DNA from 3 places in the Georhizobium sp. MAB10 genome. Region 1 is predicted to be linked to each of the others. Evidence: predicted binding sites of a transcription regulator. Region 1 holds the regulator's gene; each other region holds the start of a gene.
The links. Region 1 encodes LexA, which represses DNA repair genes until DNA is damaged. Its sites were predicted from a motif close to TGTTCNNNNTGTGTTCNG; they were not measured.

Region 1 (5,174 bases):
GCACCCTTGTTGATATCGGAGACGTCGAACCACTCGATCATCTGCTCGGTCGACATGATCTCGTCATCGCCATGGCTCCAGCCGAGGCGCACGAGATAGTTGGTAAGCGCTTCGGGCAGAAAACCCATCGCGCGATAGGCTTCGGCACCGAGCGCGCCGTGGCGCTTGGAGAGCTTGGCGCCATCGGCGCCGTGGATCAGCGGAATATGGGCCATGGAGGGGATGTCCCAGCCCATTGCCGTGTAGATGATCGACTGGCGCGCGGCATTCGTCAGGTGGTCGTCGCCGCGGATGATGTCGGTCACGCCCATGTCGTGGTCGTCGACGACGACCGCAAGCATATAGGTCGGATTGCCGTCTGAGCGCAGGATGATGAAATCGTCCAGATCGGCATTGGGGAAGCGCACATCGCCCTGTACGCGGTCCTGGACCAGCGTTTCGCCATCGCGCGGCGCCTTGATGCGGATGGCGGGTTTGACGCCTTCCGGTGCTTCGGAAGCATCGCGGTCGCGCCAGCGCCCGTCGTAGCGCGGCGGCTTGCCGGCGGCCCTCTGCGCCTCGCGCATCGCATCCAGTTCTTCAGCTGAGGCATAGCAGTAATAGGCCTCGCCACGCTTCACCAGTTCCTCGGCGATTTCGCGGTGGCGCTCGGCACGTTCGAATTGCGAGATCGGCTCGCCGTCCCAGGAGAGCCCCAGCCAGCTCAGCCCATCCAGAATGGCGTCGACGGCAGCATCGGTCGAGCGTGCGCGATCGGTATCTTCGATGCGCAGCAGCATCTTGCCGCCCCGGTTCTGGGCATAGAGCCAGTTGAACAGCGCCGTGCGCGCACCGCCGATGTGGAGGTATCCAGTGGGCGAAGGCGCGAAGCGGGTGACAATCCCTTCGGACATGATCTTGAACCTGTGAGTGATGCTGGTTGAGCAACGATCGGGCCGTTAGAGGCCGCATCGTCCTGTTGGCGGTGATCTAACACACGAGGGCGACAGCGCAAGGCTTGCGGTGTATACTGGGACCGGGCGAGGGGGCCCGACCAGGATGGCGCATGCCGATGCTGAACGCGAGCCAGTGAATGGCTCCGCTTGCGAGCGGACTGCGTTTACGTTCGACCCCGCCGATCCTCATGCCGATCATGATCCGAACAAAGATCCTCGCCTGATCCCGACCGCGTATCGATCGTGGCGCCGACGCTGGTCGCATTTGAGTGTCAGGCAGGCACTTGATGAGGAGCGAGGCCACGGCGCGCTGTTTCTCTGGGCCTCCGCCTTCTTCGCGACAGGTGCCGCGCTCTGGCGCATTCTGCCAAGCGATCCGCCGTTTGTTGCAACGCTTGGGCTCACCATCGCTGTGGGATTGGCCGCGGCACTCACGGCCAGCCGGCTGCGAAACCTGCTCGCCGCGCTGTGCATGATCCTGGCGGGGTTGGCCTCCGCAGCAGCGGAGGCGGATCGCCGCGCCATCACCGTTCTGGATAGTCCCGTGGTCACCACGATCTCCGGCCGGGTGCTGTCGCGAGAAATCGATGAGGAGGGTCGCTGGCGTTACCTCGTCGAAGTCCTGTCGACGCATGACCCGACGCTGCGCCGGCCGCCCGAACGCGTCCGACTTCTGGCGCGCAGCGACCATCCCGATATAGAGATTGGTGCATCGATCATCGGCTTGGCGCGACTTGCGCCACCGTCCGGTCCCGCGATGCCCGGCACGTTCGATTTTGCCTTCAACTCCTATTTCACCGGCATCGGCGCTTTCGGGTTTTTCTACGGCCCGCCCGGAATCATGCCCGGTGCTCAGGTCGAAGAAGGTTACGCCAACCGGATCGCCCGATGGACGACTGAACTCCGCGAAACGATCGCGTTTCGGATCAAGGAGGTGATTCCGGGTGACGCGGGTGCCGTTGCAGCCGCCATGACGGTGTCCGACCGTCGCTCGATCTCCGAGGAGACCAACGAAGCCTTTCGCATCACGGGGCTTGCCCACATCCTGTCCATTTCCGGCCTGCATATGTCGCTGGCCGCAGCACTAATGTTCACCGGGCTGCGGCTCGGCTTCGCGCTCGTGCCAGGCGTCGCCCAGGCCTGGCCGGTGAAGAAATTCGCTGCGCTCGGCGCCATCGGCACCTCCACCTTCTACCTGCTGATCTCCGGCGCCGTCATCTCCGCACAGCGCGCCTGGATCATGGTGGTCGTCATGCTGATCGCGGTGTTGCTCGACCGGGCTGCGCTGACCATGCGCAATGTCGCGATCGCCGCATTTCTCATTCTCCTCGTCACGCCATCAGCGGTGACATCGCCCGGTTTCCAGATGTCTTTTGCAGCAACCGCTGCCCTCATTGCCGCCTATGGCGGCTGGGCAGCGCGCAACAGGATCAAGACGCCGGATTTCACGACCTCAAAGCCCGGCTTCGTCTGGCGCTGGACATTGCTGATCCTCGGGTTGGCCGTGACGTCGCTGATTGCCGGCGCGGCGACGGGGATCTTCTCGGCGCATCATTTCCACCGCATGTCGAGCTACGGAATGATCGCCAACGTGGTTGCGATGCCCGTCATTTCGGTCATCGTCATGCCCTTCGGCACGCTTGCGCTGCTGACGATGCCATTCGGCCTCGACGCGATTTTCCTCACGATCATGGGGCTGGGGTTGGAGGCGGTCATCGCCATCGGCCATCATGTTGCAGCCTATGGCGATGGTTTCGCCACGGGGAAGATCCCCGGAGCCGTTACGGCGCTTCTGTCGCTTGCGCTGCTCATCCTGGTTTTTACGCGAACCTGGCTGCGAGGTGCCGCTTTGATACCCGCGCTGGCCGCTGCCCTCATTATGGCGGCCGAACTGCGCGCCGATCGACCCTTGCTGCTGATTGCCGAGGACGCTCGGCTGGCCGCGATCCTGCGCGAGGACGGCCTGGCAACCAACCGAGCGCGTCCGAGCAGCTTCATCTTCGATCAATGGGCAACGGCAACCCGGCTTGCGACCCATGTCCCGCCAATCGTCGCTGTCGACGACCAAGCCCAACTGTTGTTAGACGAGATGACTTCCGATCCGGACGAAGCTGAAGCCGAGATCGACCCTGCCATTGCCTATGGGATGATGCGCCAGGCAGTCCGCGAATTGGATGACGGGCAAATGATCGGCGTGTTCCAATGCCGCCGAGGCGCGTTTTGCGTCGCACGGCTGGAAAACGGCACAATGGTCGCGTGGCTGGAGGAGCCGGCCTATGTCGGTCCCGCATGCGACATGACCGATATCGCCATCATTCCGATACCGCTGTCGATGCGCCAATGCCGCTCCGGCGCGAAGCTCTTCACCGCCCGTACACTGCGTGAAACCGGCGCGATCGCCGTCTACGCGGCGTCGACGGGAGAAGGCTTCGCGGCGAACGAGGCGCGAGCGGCGGGCACGGGGTCGGGTACACAATTCGACCCGCAGCCGACGTTCCGCTTCGAGCAGTCTGCCGGCCGAATGCGCGCCTGGACGCGGCACCGCTATTATGACTGGAGAACGGGCAGTTTTACCGAGCCTGGCGGGGATGACGCCTCTTCCGTCAACACACACATGAGCGAAGACAGAAGAGCTGCCGACAGCATCGATCAGTGATAGCGCCGGATGAGCCCGACGAGCTTGCCCTGGATCTTGACGCGATCCGGTCCGAAAATCCGCGTTTCGTAGGCCGGGTTGGCGGCCTCGAGCGCGACCGACGCACCTTTGCGACGGAAACGCTTCAACGTCGCTTCCTCGTCGTCGACCAGAGCCACGACGATGTCGCCTGGATTGGCCGTCGACGAATTCTTGATGATGACCGTGTCGCCGTCAAAGATGCCGGCTTCGATCATCGAGTCGCCCTTGACCTCGAGCGCGTAGTGCTCGCCGCCGCCCAGCATATCCGGCGGCACGGCAATCGAATGGGTATTGTTCTGGATGGCGGAGATCGGCACACCCGCCGCGATGCGGCCCATGACGGGCACGCTGATGGCGCGATTGTCGTTGTCGCGCGGCATCTCGCTCTGGCGGCGCTCGGCTGCGATCTCGGGCTTCGGCGTCTTGCCAAGCGATCCTTCGATGACACTCGGCGAAAAGCCGCGACGCTGAGGCACTGCCGCGTTGTAGCTATCCGGCAGCTTGATGACTTCCAGCGCACGCGCACGGTTTGGCAGACGGCGAATGAAGCCACGTTCCTCTAGCGCGATGATGAGGCGGTGGATCCCCGATTTGGACGCGAGATCGAGGGCTTCTTTCATCTCGTCGAAGGATGGCGGCACGCCGCTTTCCTTCAGGCGCTCATGGATGAAAAGAAGCAGTTCCTGCTGCTTACGCGTCAACATCGGCTGCTTAGGCCCCCGCTTGATCGGATGGAAACAAATGTGGAACACACTCTATCTGTTCCTTTTGTGTTCCGCAAGTCCAACAGGGAAACCGACGGCTAGATTCGTCGCAGCAGGATTGCCCGCACAGTGTCTCCTGCCTTGGCCGCGGGAGCAAATGGTGGCCGGACGACGAGGCCGTCTGCCTCGGCGAACACGCGCATCATGGAGGAATCCTGCTTGGTGGCCGGCCTGACGACCAACGTTCCATCCGCCCGTCGGCTCATCGCCGCGCGCAGATAATCCTGGCGCACGTCGTTTTCGGCCAGGTCTACGTCGAGGATTGCGTCGACCGCCTGCACATGATGGGTGCGGCCGACGAGCTTTGCGATCAGAGGCGTCAGGAAGACGTGCGAGCAGACAAGGCTCGAGACAGGGTTGCCCGGAAGCCCGAGAACATGCATCGGGCCGATGCGGCCGCTCATCAGCGGCTTGCCCGGCCGCATTGCGATCTTCCAGAAGGCAAGCTCGAGACCGCGCGATTCCAGCACTTTGCGAACCAGGTCGTGATCACCAACCGAGGCGCCGCCAAGCGTCACCAAAATATCGGCGCCGGCCGCCTGGGCGGAGTCGATCGATCGGTTCAGGCCATCCAGCGTATCGGCAGCAATGCCGAGGTCGATCGGTTCGCCGCCCGCTTCCCTGACGATGGCGGCGACGCCAAAACTGTTCGACGCGATGATCTGATCGTCGCGTGGATCGGCACCCGGCGGCACGAGCTCGTCGCCGGTCGCCAGAATGGCGACGCGCGGGCGCCGATGCACGGGCAGGGCGGGGAGGTTCATGGCTGCTGCCAGCGTCAGCCGGCCTGCATCGAGC
Region 2 (5,174 bases), 720 kb from region 1:
CATGCTGGCCGGTCACATCACGCTCAAGGTCTTCGCCGGCTTCGTCACCTCCATGAGCGCGCTCGGTGCGCTCGGTGTCGTCGGCTCGATCCTGCCGCTCCTGATGACGATCGCGCTGACGGGTCTCGAGTTTCTTGTGTCCTTCCTGCAGGCCTACGTCTTTGCCGTTCTGACCTGCATGTACCTCAACGACGCCCTGCATCCTGGACACTAGACGCAGGGTTCGCACGACATCGCCGGCATCCGTCCGCCGGTATCCTTAAACCGCACCAATCTTGATGAAGGAGTTCACTATGGAAGCGGAAGCAGCACGTTACATCGGCGCCGGTCTGGCTTGTCTCGGCATGGCGGGCACCGCCCTCGGCCTCGGCAACATCTTCGGCAGCTACCTCTCGGGCGCTCTGCGCAACCCGTCGGCTGCAGACGGCCAGTTCGGCCGCCTCGTATTCGGCTTCGCCGTTACGGAAGCTCTCGGCATCTTCTCGCTGCTCGTCGCTCTGCTGCTCCTCTTCGCAGTCTGATACGAACGCAGTGCATGCCTTTCGGCCACGCCCTTCCGCCTGAAGCGGCAGGCGTGGCCGATCCCCATATGCGGAGAGGATAATGCTCGTTACCCCGTCATTCGCCCAGGATGCGGAACCGGTCCCGACCGAGAACCTCAACACCGAGACCGGTGTGGAAGATCATGGTGCCGAAGGGTCTGGCCTGTTCCCGCCTTTCGACTCCTCGACCTTTGCGTCGCAGCTTCTTTGGCTCGCGATCACTTTCGGGCTGTTCTATCTCTTCATGCAGCGGGTCATCGTCCCGCGCATCGGCGGCATTCTCGAAAACCGCCGCGACCGCATTGCGTCGGACTTCGATGAGGCCGAGCGGCTGAAAAGCGAAGCCGATGAGGCCATCGCTGCCTATGAGCAGGAACTTGCCGAAGCAAAGTCCAAGGCAAGCCTGATCGGTCAGCGGGCACGCGACGATGCCAAGGCCGAGGCCGACATCGAACGCACGCAGATCGAATCCGATCTCGCCGCCAAGATGGCCGATGCCGAAAAGCGCATCACCGAGATCAAGGCGCGCGCACTTGGCGAAGTCGATGTCATCGCCGAAGATGCGACCGTCGCCATCGTCGAACAATTGACCGGTTCTACGGTTACTCCGGCAACCGCAAGCGCAGCCGTCAAGGCTGCCGCCAACGAAGAATAGGGAGCGCCCGATGGACTCGACATTTTGGGCATTTGTATCCCTGATCCTCTTCCTCGGCCTGATCGCCTATCTGAAGGTTCCGGGCATGATGGCAAAGGCGCTCGACAAGCGCGCCGATGCCATCCGCAACGAACTCGACGAAGCGCGGCGCATGCGTGAAGAAGCCCAGCAGCTGCTGGCCGAGTATCAGCGCCGCCGTAAGGATGCTGAGCAGGAAGCCTCCGAGATCGTCCAGTCTGCAGAGCGCGAGGCTCAGGCCATCGTGCGTGAAGCCAAGGCGAAGACCGAGGAATATGTGACGCGTCGCACGGCCATGGCCGAAGAAAAGATCGCTCAGGCGGAAGCCGATGCGGTCAGCGAAGTGAAGGCCTCGGCCGTCAACCTCGCAATCGCCGCCGCAGAGCGCATCATTGTGGAGCGCAGCGATGCCAGCGTGCAGAAGGCGCTGTTCGACAAGTCGATCGGCGAAGTGAAGCAGCGTCTGAACTAAGCTTCGATTGATATCGGACTGAATTTGAGGCCGGGCGAAAACGTCCGGCCTTTTTCCGTTTCAGATCAACCGATCTGTCCGTCAACCTTGATCGGGCGGAAGCTCAGGCGGTGCAGCGGGCAGGGTCCGACGAGCGCCAAGGCTTTGCGGTGCATCTCTGTCGGATAGCCGGCATGGAGCTGGAAGCCGTAATCGGGATAGCTGTGATGGAGCCTGGCCATCATGCGATCGCGCACCACCTTGGCGACGATCGAGGCGGCTGCGATGGACAGCGAGCGCGCATCACCCTTGACGATGGCATCACCCCCGCAGGCAAGACCTGGCGGAACGTCGCGACCGTCGATCAGCGCATGGCAGGGCATCTCCGGGAGACCTGCAAGCGCGCGGCGCATGGCGTCAAGGCTCGCCTTGCGAATGTCGATCGCGTCGATTCGCCTCGGGCATGACGAGGCGATCGACACATCACCGCTCGCAAGGATCTGATCGAAGAGCTCTTCGCGGCGTTTCGCCGTCAGCTTCTTGGAATCATCGAGCCCTTCCGGCACGGCACCGGCGCGGAACACCACCGCTGCTGCGACGACCGGCCCAGCCAGCGGGCCGCGCCCGGCCTCGTCGAGCCCGGCGATGAGACGGAGCCCCCGGCTGATCGCCGCCAGCTCCAGCGAAAAATCGGGACCTTGCGGAAACTCGAACAGAAGCTCGGGTTCGGGCTTTTTCTTGGTGCGACTCATGCCACCGGTTTTCGCACCGTGCCGCGGCACCGGCAAGACTGGCGCGAGGCCAAAGCTGTGACTTGCGCTTGAACAAGTCATATGGAAGCGGGTGGCGTGCTCAACAAAAGCGAGGGCGGGCCGCCACATCCATCGGATGCGACGGCCCGTCCATCGGGGTCTCGAAACGGGCGACGGATGGGGCAGGGCCGGCCGTTTTGCTCGAGACCATGACAGGCGCCGCGTTTGCGGCGGACGGCGTCTGTCAAAGCGAAATGCGCGTCAAGCTCAAAGCAGCGCCAATTGAACCCCATTGCCGAGCGGCGGGACGAAGAGGTCGGTGCGCAGCTGCCTCCGGCTCGTGTTCAGGCCAACCCGCTTGGCGGCAAGCGTGAAGCGGCGCCCAAGCTGCCAGGCATAGGGACCGGCCCCACGCATCCGCTTGCCGAACTCCGCATCGTAATCCTTCCCATCCCGCATCGACCGGATGAGCGACATCACATGCCGGTAGCGGTCCGGATAGTTGCGCAGCAGCCAGTCGCGAAAGAGAGGGCTCACCTCATGCGGCAACCGCAAAAGCACGTAGCCTGCTTCCTTGGCGCCTGCCGCCGCCGCAGAGTCGAGAAGCCGCTCGATCTCGTGATCGTTGAGCCCCGGAATGATCGGCGCCGTCATTACCGAAACCGGTATGCCGGCTTCGCTCAGTGTGCGCACGGCTTCCAGGCGTTTCGCTGGTGTCGATGCACGCGGCTCCATGCTGCGGGCGAGCTTGCGGTCGAGCGTGGTGATCGACAGAGCCACCTTGGCAAGACCCTTCTCCGCCATCGGGCCGAGGATATCGATGTCGCGTGTCACCAATGCCGACTTGGTGACAATGCCGACAGGATGGTTGGCGGCAGACAGCACTTCCAGGACCTGCCGCATGATGCGCCATTCGCGCTCGATCGGCTGGTAGGGGTCGGTGTTGGTGCCGATCGCGATGGAGCGCGGCACGTAGCCCGGCTTCGCCAACTCGCGCTCCAGAAGCTTTGCCGCATCGGGTTTGGCGAAGAGCTGTGATTCGAAATCCAGACCGGCGGAGAGGCCCATATAGCTGTGGGTCGGCCGGGCGAAACAATAGATGCAACCATGCTCGCACCCACGATAGGGATTGATCGACCGATCGAAGGAAATGTCGGGTGACTGGTTGCGCGTGATGATCGTCCGCGGCTTCTCGACCTGCACCTTGGTCTGGAACGGCGGCAAGTCTTCCAGACTTTCCCAGCCATCGTCGAACACATGACGGCTCTCGGTCTCGAACCTGCCTGCAGGATTGAGACCCGCACCACGGCCGCGCCGACGCTCGTCGCTGACCCGCAGTTCCGATTGCCGGACCAGGAAGTCCGCAATATCCGGCCGATGCAGTTCCGAAAACGCTGTGTTCTTCAGGTTGGTCAGGGCCGTCATCTGCGCCTCCATCGGGAATCGCGTGTTGATGACTTTATTCCTATACGACCAAGTGAAACAAAACAAGAACATTTAGCGGCATTGGCATTGTGCGCTGCAATAGTCTAAATCGAGAGGATGATCTCCGTTTTGATAGAAGCAGGCCAGGATGACGAAGCGCTGGCGATGACGCTCGCCATGCTCGTGCCCGGTGCGGTCGAAGGCGTCATCAGCGATGTCACCATCATCGATCGTGGCATGAACGAAGCGTCCCGCACCGTCGCGGATGCCGCCGGTTGCCGGATACGCCCGTCTTCGGAGGTCCATGAGGCGCTGCTGAGGGCGCGCTCGGACTGGTTGATGATGATCGAGCCGGGGGCGCGGATGCTGCCTGGCTGGATCGACCGTCTGGCATCGCATCTTGCCTATGATGGTCGCCCGGCGCGTTTCAAGCGCGCGCAACAGGTGCGGGCGTCGGTACTGGAACGCTTCCGCCAGCAGCGCTCGGCGCTCGCTTTCGGGCTTGTCGTCAAGAAAAGCGCCATCGCGCCGAGGCTCGAAGGGACCGTTGGCCTTCGCGACGTGGCGAAGCTGGTCAAGCCGGTGACGCTGGATTGCGCTATTGTGCCGGCCGGGCGGTCGCCGCGCCGCGCTTGAGGTGCTCGTCGAGCCGCGGCATGATTTCCACGAAATTGCACGGCATGTGCCGGTAGTCGAGCTGCAGCTTCAGGATGCCGTCCCAGGCATCCTTGCAGGCTCCGGGGGAGCCGGGCAGCACGAAGACGAAGGTCGCGTTCACCACGCCGCCGGTCGCCCGCGACTGGATGGTGGAGGTGCCGATCTTGTCATAGGAAATTCGGTGGAAGACTTCGGAAAATCCGTCCATCCGCTTCTCGAAGATCGGCTCGAGAGCATCGGGCGTGACGTCGCGACCGGTAAATCCCGTCCCGCCGGTCGAGATGATCACGTCGATGTCCGCCCGCTTGCTCCATTTGAGCACCTGTTCGCGAATGGCCGGAATATCGTCGGTGACGATCGCCCGCTCTTTCAGCACATGCCCGGCCTCCTCGATGCGTGCGACCAGCGTGTCGCCGGAACGGTCCTCTGCGATCGAACGCGTGTCGGAGACCGTCAGCACCGCGATACCGACGGGAACGAAGGAACGGGTTTCGTCGATACGGCTCATCGGCTCTTCTCCGTGGCGAAGCTGCGGGTTGCTTTCACATACCAGTGCGGCGCGTGTTCTGCGATTTGGGCGGCCGCGCGTGCCGCCTGATGTGGATCGGCATAGAGGCCGAAACATGTCGCGCCCGATCCCGACATGCGAGCGAAGAGGCCGCCGCTCGCCTCCA
Region 3 (5,174 bases), 330 kb from region 1:
GCGATCCGCAACGGCCGGCTCGACATGGCGCTCGTCGCGCCGCTCGCACGGCTCGGCTACATGGACTATTGCGACGGCGGCGACACGTTCGAGCTGTTCCGCCCGGAATGGGAGGCCGTCAAGCGCGCCTGAACGTGCAGAGGCTTTAAGCCCTCAAGCCGGCGGCTGCAGCCCGCTTCAGGATGCGTTCGGCCTGCCGCAGATGCGGCCGGTCGATCATCTGTCCTTCGAGGCTCATGACCCCCGCATCCTCACCGGCGCCCTCGAAGAGTTCGACGATGCGCCGCGCGCGGTGGATCGCCTCAGAGCTTGGCGTGAAAACGCGATTGATCACCTCGACCTGTGCGGGATGGATGGCGAGCTTGCCTGAAAAACCATCGCGCTCGGCGGCGAGGCATTCGCGTTCGAGGCCTTCCATGTCGCGAAAATCGGTGAAGACCGTGTCGATCGCCATGATCTGCGCAGCAGCGGCTGCAAGCAGTGTCATGGAGCGGGCGAGGCGGAACACGTCTGTATAGTGGCCGTCATCGCCGCGGTTGCGTGCGGCACCGAGATCGGCCGCCAGATCCTCGCCACCCCAGGACAGCGCCTCGAGCCGCGCCGACGCACCGCGGTAGCCGTTGAGATTGAGCACGCCGGCCGCTGTTTCGGCTGCGAGCGCGTGGATGCGCAACTCGCCGTCCGGAATGTCGTTCTCGGCTTCCCGAACGGCGATGAGTGCCGAGAGATGCTGGATGGCCGCGGGGCCTTCGGCCTTGGGCAGGAGAATACCATCGGGCTTCGCGCCGACGACGGCATCGAGATCTGCCTCGGCGTGGCCGCTATCGAGGGCGTTGATGCGCACGATCAGCTTGGGCTGGCCTTCGCCGCGCTCGGCGCCATTGAGAAACGCGGCAGCCATTGTGCGGGCCTCGATCTTGCGGCGCGGCGATACGCTGTCCTCCAGGTCGATCAGGAGGCAATCCGCGCCGGAGGAGGGCGCCTTTTCCAGCTTCCGGTCGGAATCACCCGGCACGAACAGATAGGACCGCATCTTCTATTTCCTCCCAGTATCGATCGAGGTGCTGCTCTTACGCACCGCGCTCGTCCTAACCGCTTTGGCGGCCAGGGAAAAGCAAAGTCCATCCGGCTGTTCAGCCAAAACATGGTGAACCAAACGTAAACCTTTGGCGCCTAGCCTTGTCTCCACTGGGAATCGCATCGTCTTTGGGTTGGGGCCATCCATGATCATCGCCGCATTTCTCCGCTGGACCGAAACGGCGCCGGCTGCCGATCGGGCGAAGGCGGCGGGCTCGCTGGCGCGGGCTTTCGTCGAGCGCACACTTGCCGCCGACGACCGTCAGGCGGCCGAAGTGGCGCTGACCTATCTGCTGGATGATCCTTCTCCCAAGGTGCGGCTCGCGATTGCTGATGTCATGGCGCAGTCGACCGAAGCGCCGCGGGCGATCGTCCACGCATTGTCGCGCGACCAGATCGAGGTGGCGGGCCGAATCGTGGCGTTCTCGCCGCTGCTCAGCGATGCCGATCTCGTCGACCTCGTCGGCGAGGATGTGGAGGATCTGCAGCGCCTCGTCGCCTTGCGGACGGGTCTCTCCCGTTCCGTAGCTGCTGCAATCGCCGAGGTCGCCGGTGCGGAGCCGATCTGTGATCTCCTTCAAAATCGTTCGGCCGCCATCGCTCCGTTTTCGCTTCGCCGCATTGCCGAGCGGTTTTCAGCCGATACGGCCGTACGGGCTTTGCTCGTGGAACGGGACGATCTCCCGGCCGATGTCCGCCATCGGTTGATGGGCGCTGTCGCAACCGCGCTCTCGCAGTTCGATCTCGTGCGCAACGTGATTGGCGAGCGGCGGGCCGAGCGCGTGGTGACGGAGACGCAGATGCAGGCGACGCTGACGCTTGCCGGGGACGGCAACACTGCTGCCTTGCCTGGTCTGGCCGAGCATCTGCGCGCTGAGGGGCGCCTTACGCCCGCATTGCTGATGCATGCACTTGCCAGCGGCAAGCTCGATTTCTTCGTGGCAGCCGTGGTTGCCATCTCCGGACAACCCGAAGCCCGGGTGCGCGCCATCGTCGTCGATGGGCGCGTGCCGGCCATCCGCGCGCTCTATGGTGCAATCGGCCTGCCGGGGCGCCTGTTGACGGTCTTCATTTCGGCGACGCTCGTTTGGCGCGACGCCTCGAGCAGAGGCAGGATCGCGACGCCATCGCATCTCGCCCGCACATTGATCGAGTTGCATCAGCGCGACGCGGCCGAGCATCCGGAAGTGGCGGAGCTTCTGACGCTCGTCGAGAAGCTCAATCTCGCCCATCGCCGCCAATGTGCGCGCGCCGACGCACTTGCGCTCGCAAGCGTTCGCGCGGCCTGATCAGATATCCAGATTCTCGGCGAAGGCCGCGCGTTCCTGGATAAAGCGGAAGCGTGCCTCCGGCTTGGTGCCCATCAGGTCGTCGATCGCGATCGCGGTACCTTCCAGATCCTCGGCATCGATGGAGACGCGCAGCAGCGTCCGCTTCGCGGGATCCATGGTGGTTTCCTTCAACTGCGCCGGCAGCATTTCGCCGAGGCCTTTGAAGCGGCCGATTTCGACCTTGCCGCGGCCCTTGAACTCCGTTTCCAGCAGTTCCACCCGATGCGCGTCGTCGCGGGCATAGAGCGTGCGCGATCCCTGCGTCATGCGATAGAGCGGCGGGATGGCCAGATAGAGGTGACCGTTGTCCACCAGGCCGCGCATTTCCTGGTAGAAGAACGTGATGAGCAGCGATGCGATATGCGCGCCGTCGACATCGGCGTCGGTCATGATGATCACGCGGTCATAGCGCAGATCGTCGTCACGGTACTTGGCGCGCGTGCCGCAACCGAGCGCCTGGATGAGATCGCCGATCTGCTGGTTTGCCGTGAGCTTGTCGCGGCCGGCGCTGGCGACGTTCAGGATCTTGCCGCGGAGCGGCAGGATCGCCTGCGTCTGCCGGTTGCGCGCCTGCTTGGCCGAGCCACCGGCCGAATCGCCCTCGACGATGAAGAGTTCAGCGCCTTGTGCCGCCGTCTGCGTGCAATCGGCTAGCTTGCCGGGCAGGCGCAGCTTCTTCACCGCACTCTTGCGGTTGATTTCCTTTTCCTTGCGCCGGCGCACACGCTCATCGGCGCGGTCGAGCACCCAGTCGAGCAGCTTCGCCGCTTCGGCCGGCTGGTCGGCGAGGTAGTGGTCGAAGGGATCGCGCAGCGCGTTTTCGACGAGGCGCTGCGCCTCGACTGTGGCGAGCTTGTCCTTCGTCTGGCCGACGAATTCCGGTTCGCGCACGAAGACCGACAGCATCGCCGCGCCCGAGATCATCACGTCTTCCGTCGATATGATCGAGGCGCGCTTGTTGCCGGTGAGCTCCGCATAGGCCTTGAGACCGCGCGTCAGCGCGATGCGCAGGCCCGCCTCGTGCGTGCCGCCTTCGGGCGTCGGGATCGTGTTGCAATAGGACTGCACGAAAGGATCGCCACCGAACCAGGTTACGGCCCATTCTACCGTGCCGTGGCCGCCGGTCTTGGTTGTCTTGCCGGCGAAGATCTCGTTGGTGACGGTAAAGTCCTTGCCGAGCGAGGCCTGCAGATAATCCTTCAGGCCGCCGGGGAAATGGAAGACGGCCTTTTCCGGAACGTCGGGCTTCTCGGCAACCAGCTCGGGCGCGCAGGACCAGCGGATTTCGACGCCGCCGAAGAGATACGCCTTGGAGCGCGCCATGCGCATGAGGCGGGCAGGATCGAACCGCGCATTCTGGCCGAAGATCTGATGGTCAGGCTTGAAGGAGACGCGCGTGCCGCGGCGATTCTGGACTTCGCCCACCTCTTCCAACGGCCCGAGCGTCACGCCGCGCGAGAAGCGCTGGCGGTAGAGCTTGCGGTTGCGCGCAACTTCGACCGTCAGTTCTTCGGAAAGCGCGTTGACGACGGAGATGCCGACGCCGTGCAGGCCGCCCGACGTCTCGTAGACCTTGCTGTCGAACTTGCCGCCCGCATGCAGCGTGGTCATGATCACTTCGAGCGCGGAGCGGTCCTTGAACTTCGGATGGGGGTCGACGGGGATGCCGCGTCCGTTGTCGGTGACGGACAACACGCCATCGGCCGACAATTCGACATCGATGAAATTGGCGTGGCCGGCGACGGCCTCGTCCATGGAGTTGTCGATGACTTCGGCGAAGAGATGGTGGAGTGCCTTTTCGTCGGTGCCGCCGATATACATGCCCGGCCGGCGACGCACCGGCTCCAGGCCTTCCAGCACTTCGATGTCCGCAGCCGAATAATCGCCTTCGCCATCCCGCGGCTTTTGCGCTTTCGGAGCCTGGCGCTGAGGCTCCGCAATGGCTGGCCGCTTTGCCGGAGCGGCAGCGGGGCCGACGCTTGGGATTGTCGCGAAAAGATCGTTGCTGTCGTCCATGGCTATGCTTCAGTCCCAAGGCGTGAATTGTGGCCGAATCACCTGCGCAGTGTGACAGATGGCGTTCTGGCACGCGAGCCGTGTTCTCTTTGTGTTCACGGTACTGCGCACGGTTGCCCACATGAAACGATGGCCAGTGGCGGCACGAATAGGGGATATCGAGCCAATGAGGAAGGGGAGACGCCGGGTCGTGACAATCAAGTGGTGGACGATCATGGGACGGGCGGTGCTGATATGCCTGATGGCGATGGCTGCGGCGGCTCCCGCCGCGGCGACGGACATAGCGCCGTTTAAGGACGACCTGTTCGCCCATCCTGCGGTGATCGAGGAGAGTGCGGATGGCGCTTTCCGGCGCTATGACTACCGGGAGATGCGCGACATCAATGGCCGGGACGAGATTCCGGAACGTCGCGCCAAACGCGCCTATGTCGATCTTTCGGTCAATCGCGCGGCGCGCGAACGCGTCATCGCAAACGGGGCGGGTCAGGTCACCGTCAACGAGTTCGGCGTGGAAGCCGGCGCACGCTTCGTCGTCATCTTCGTGCACGGCCGCGACGGCGACCGCAGGCTAGGTTCCGACGACTGGCGCTTCGGTGGCAATTTCAACCGGCTGAAGAACCTCGCGACTCGCAATGGCGGCACCTATTACGTGCCGAGCCTTCCAGATTTCGAGGCCGGTGGGCAGGGGGTGATCCGAGCGTTGTTTGCCCATTCGAGGCAGGTCTCGCCGCAAGCGCCGATCGTGCTGGC

Region 2: PU133_RS16115 (glycosyl transferase) is a predicted target of LexA. The motif match lies at 3,897-3,914, and genes of this name have one in related genera.
Region 3: parE (DNA topoisomerase IV subunit B) is a predicted target of LexA. The motif match lies at 4,506-4,523, and genes of this name have one in related genera.

What each region holds. Positions count from the first base shown of each region.
Region 1 is NZ_CP118314.1:2,650,699-2,655,872, reverse strand. It holds gene gltX (glutamate--tRNA ligase) at 1-893, opposite strand, end outside; gene PU133_RS12600 (ComEC/Rec2 family competence protein) at 1,201-3,591, shown strand; gene lexA (transcriptional repressor LexA) at 3,585-4,316, opposite strand; gene glp (gephyrin-like molybdotransferase Glp) at 4,415-5,174, opposite strand, start outside.
Region 2 is NZ_CP118314.1:3,365,810-3,370,983, reverse strand. It holds gene PU133_RS16145 (F0F1 ATP synthase subunit A) at 1-214, shown strand, start outside; gene PU133_RS16140 (F0F1 ATP synthase subunit C) at 294-521, shown strand; gene PU133_RS16135 (F0F1 ATP synthase subunit B) at 604-1,197, shown strand; gene PU133_RS16130 (F0F1 ATP synthase subunit B) at 1,208-1,687, shown strand; gene PU133_RS16125 (ribonuclease HII) at 1,753-2,418, opposite strand; gene PU133_RS16120 (PA0069 family radical SAM protein) at 2,686-3,843, opposite strand; gene PU133_RS16115 (glycosyl transferase) at 3,973-4,479, shown strand; gene moaB (molybdenum cofactor biosynthesis protein B) at 4,442-5,008, opposite strand; gene PU133_RS16105 (4-(cytidine 5'-diphospho)-2-C-methyl-D-erythritol kinase) at 5,005-5,174, opposite strand, start outside.
Region 3 is NZ_CP118314.1:2,322,636-2,327,809, forward strand. It holds gene PU133_RS10840 (flavin reductase family protein) at 1-132, shown strand, start outside; gene PU133_RS10845 (HpcH/HpaI aldolase/citrate lyase family protein) at 146-1,033, opposite strand; gene PU133_RS10850 (DUF2336 domain-containing protein) at 1,224-2,366, shown strand; gene parE (DNA topoisomerase IV subunit B) at 2,367-4,424, opposite strand; gene PU133_RS10860 (hypothetical protein) at 4,615-5,174, shown strand, end outside.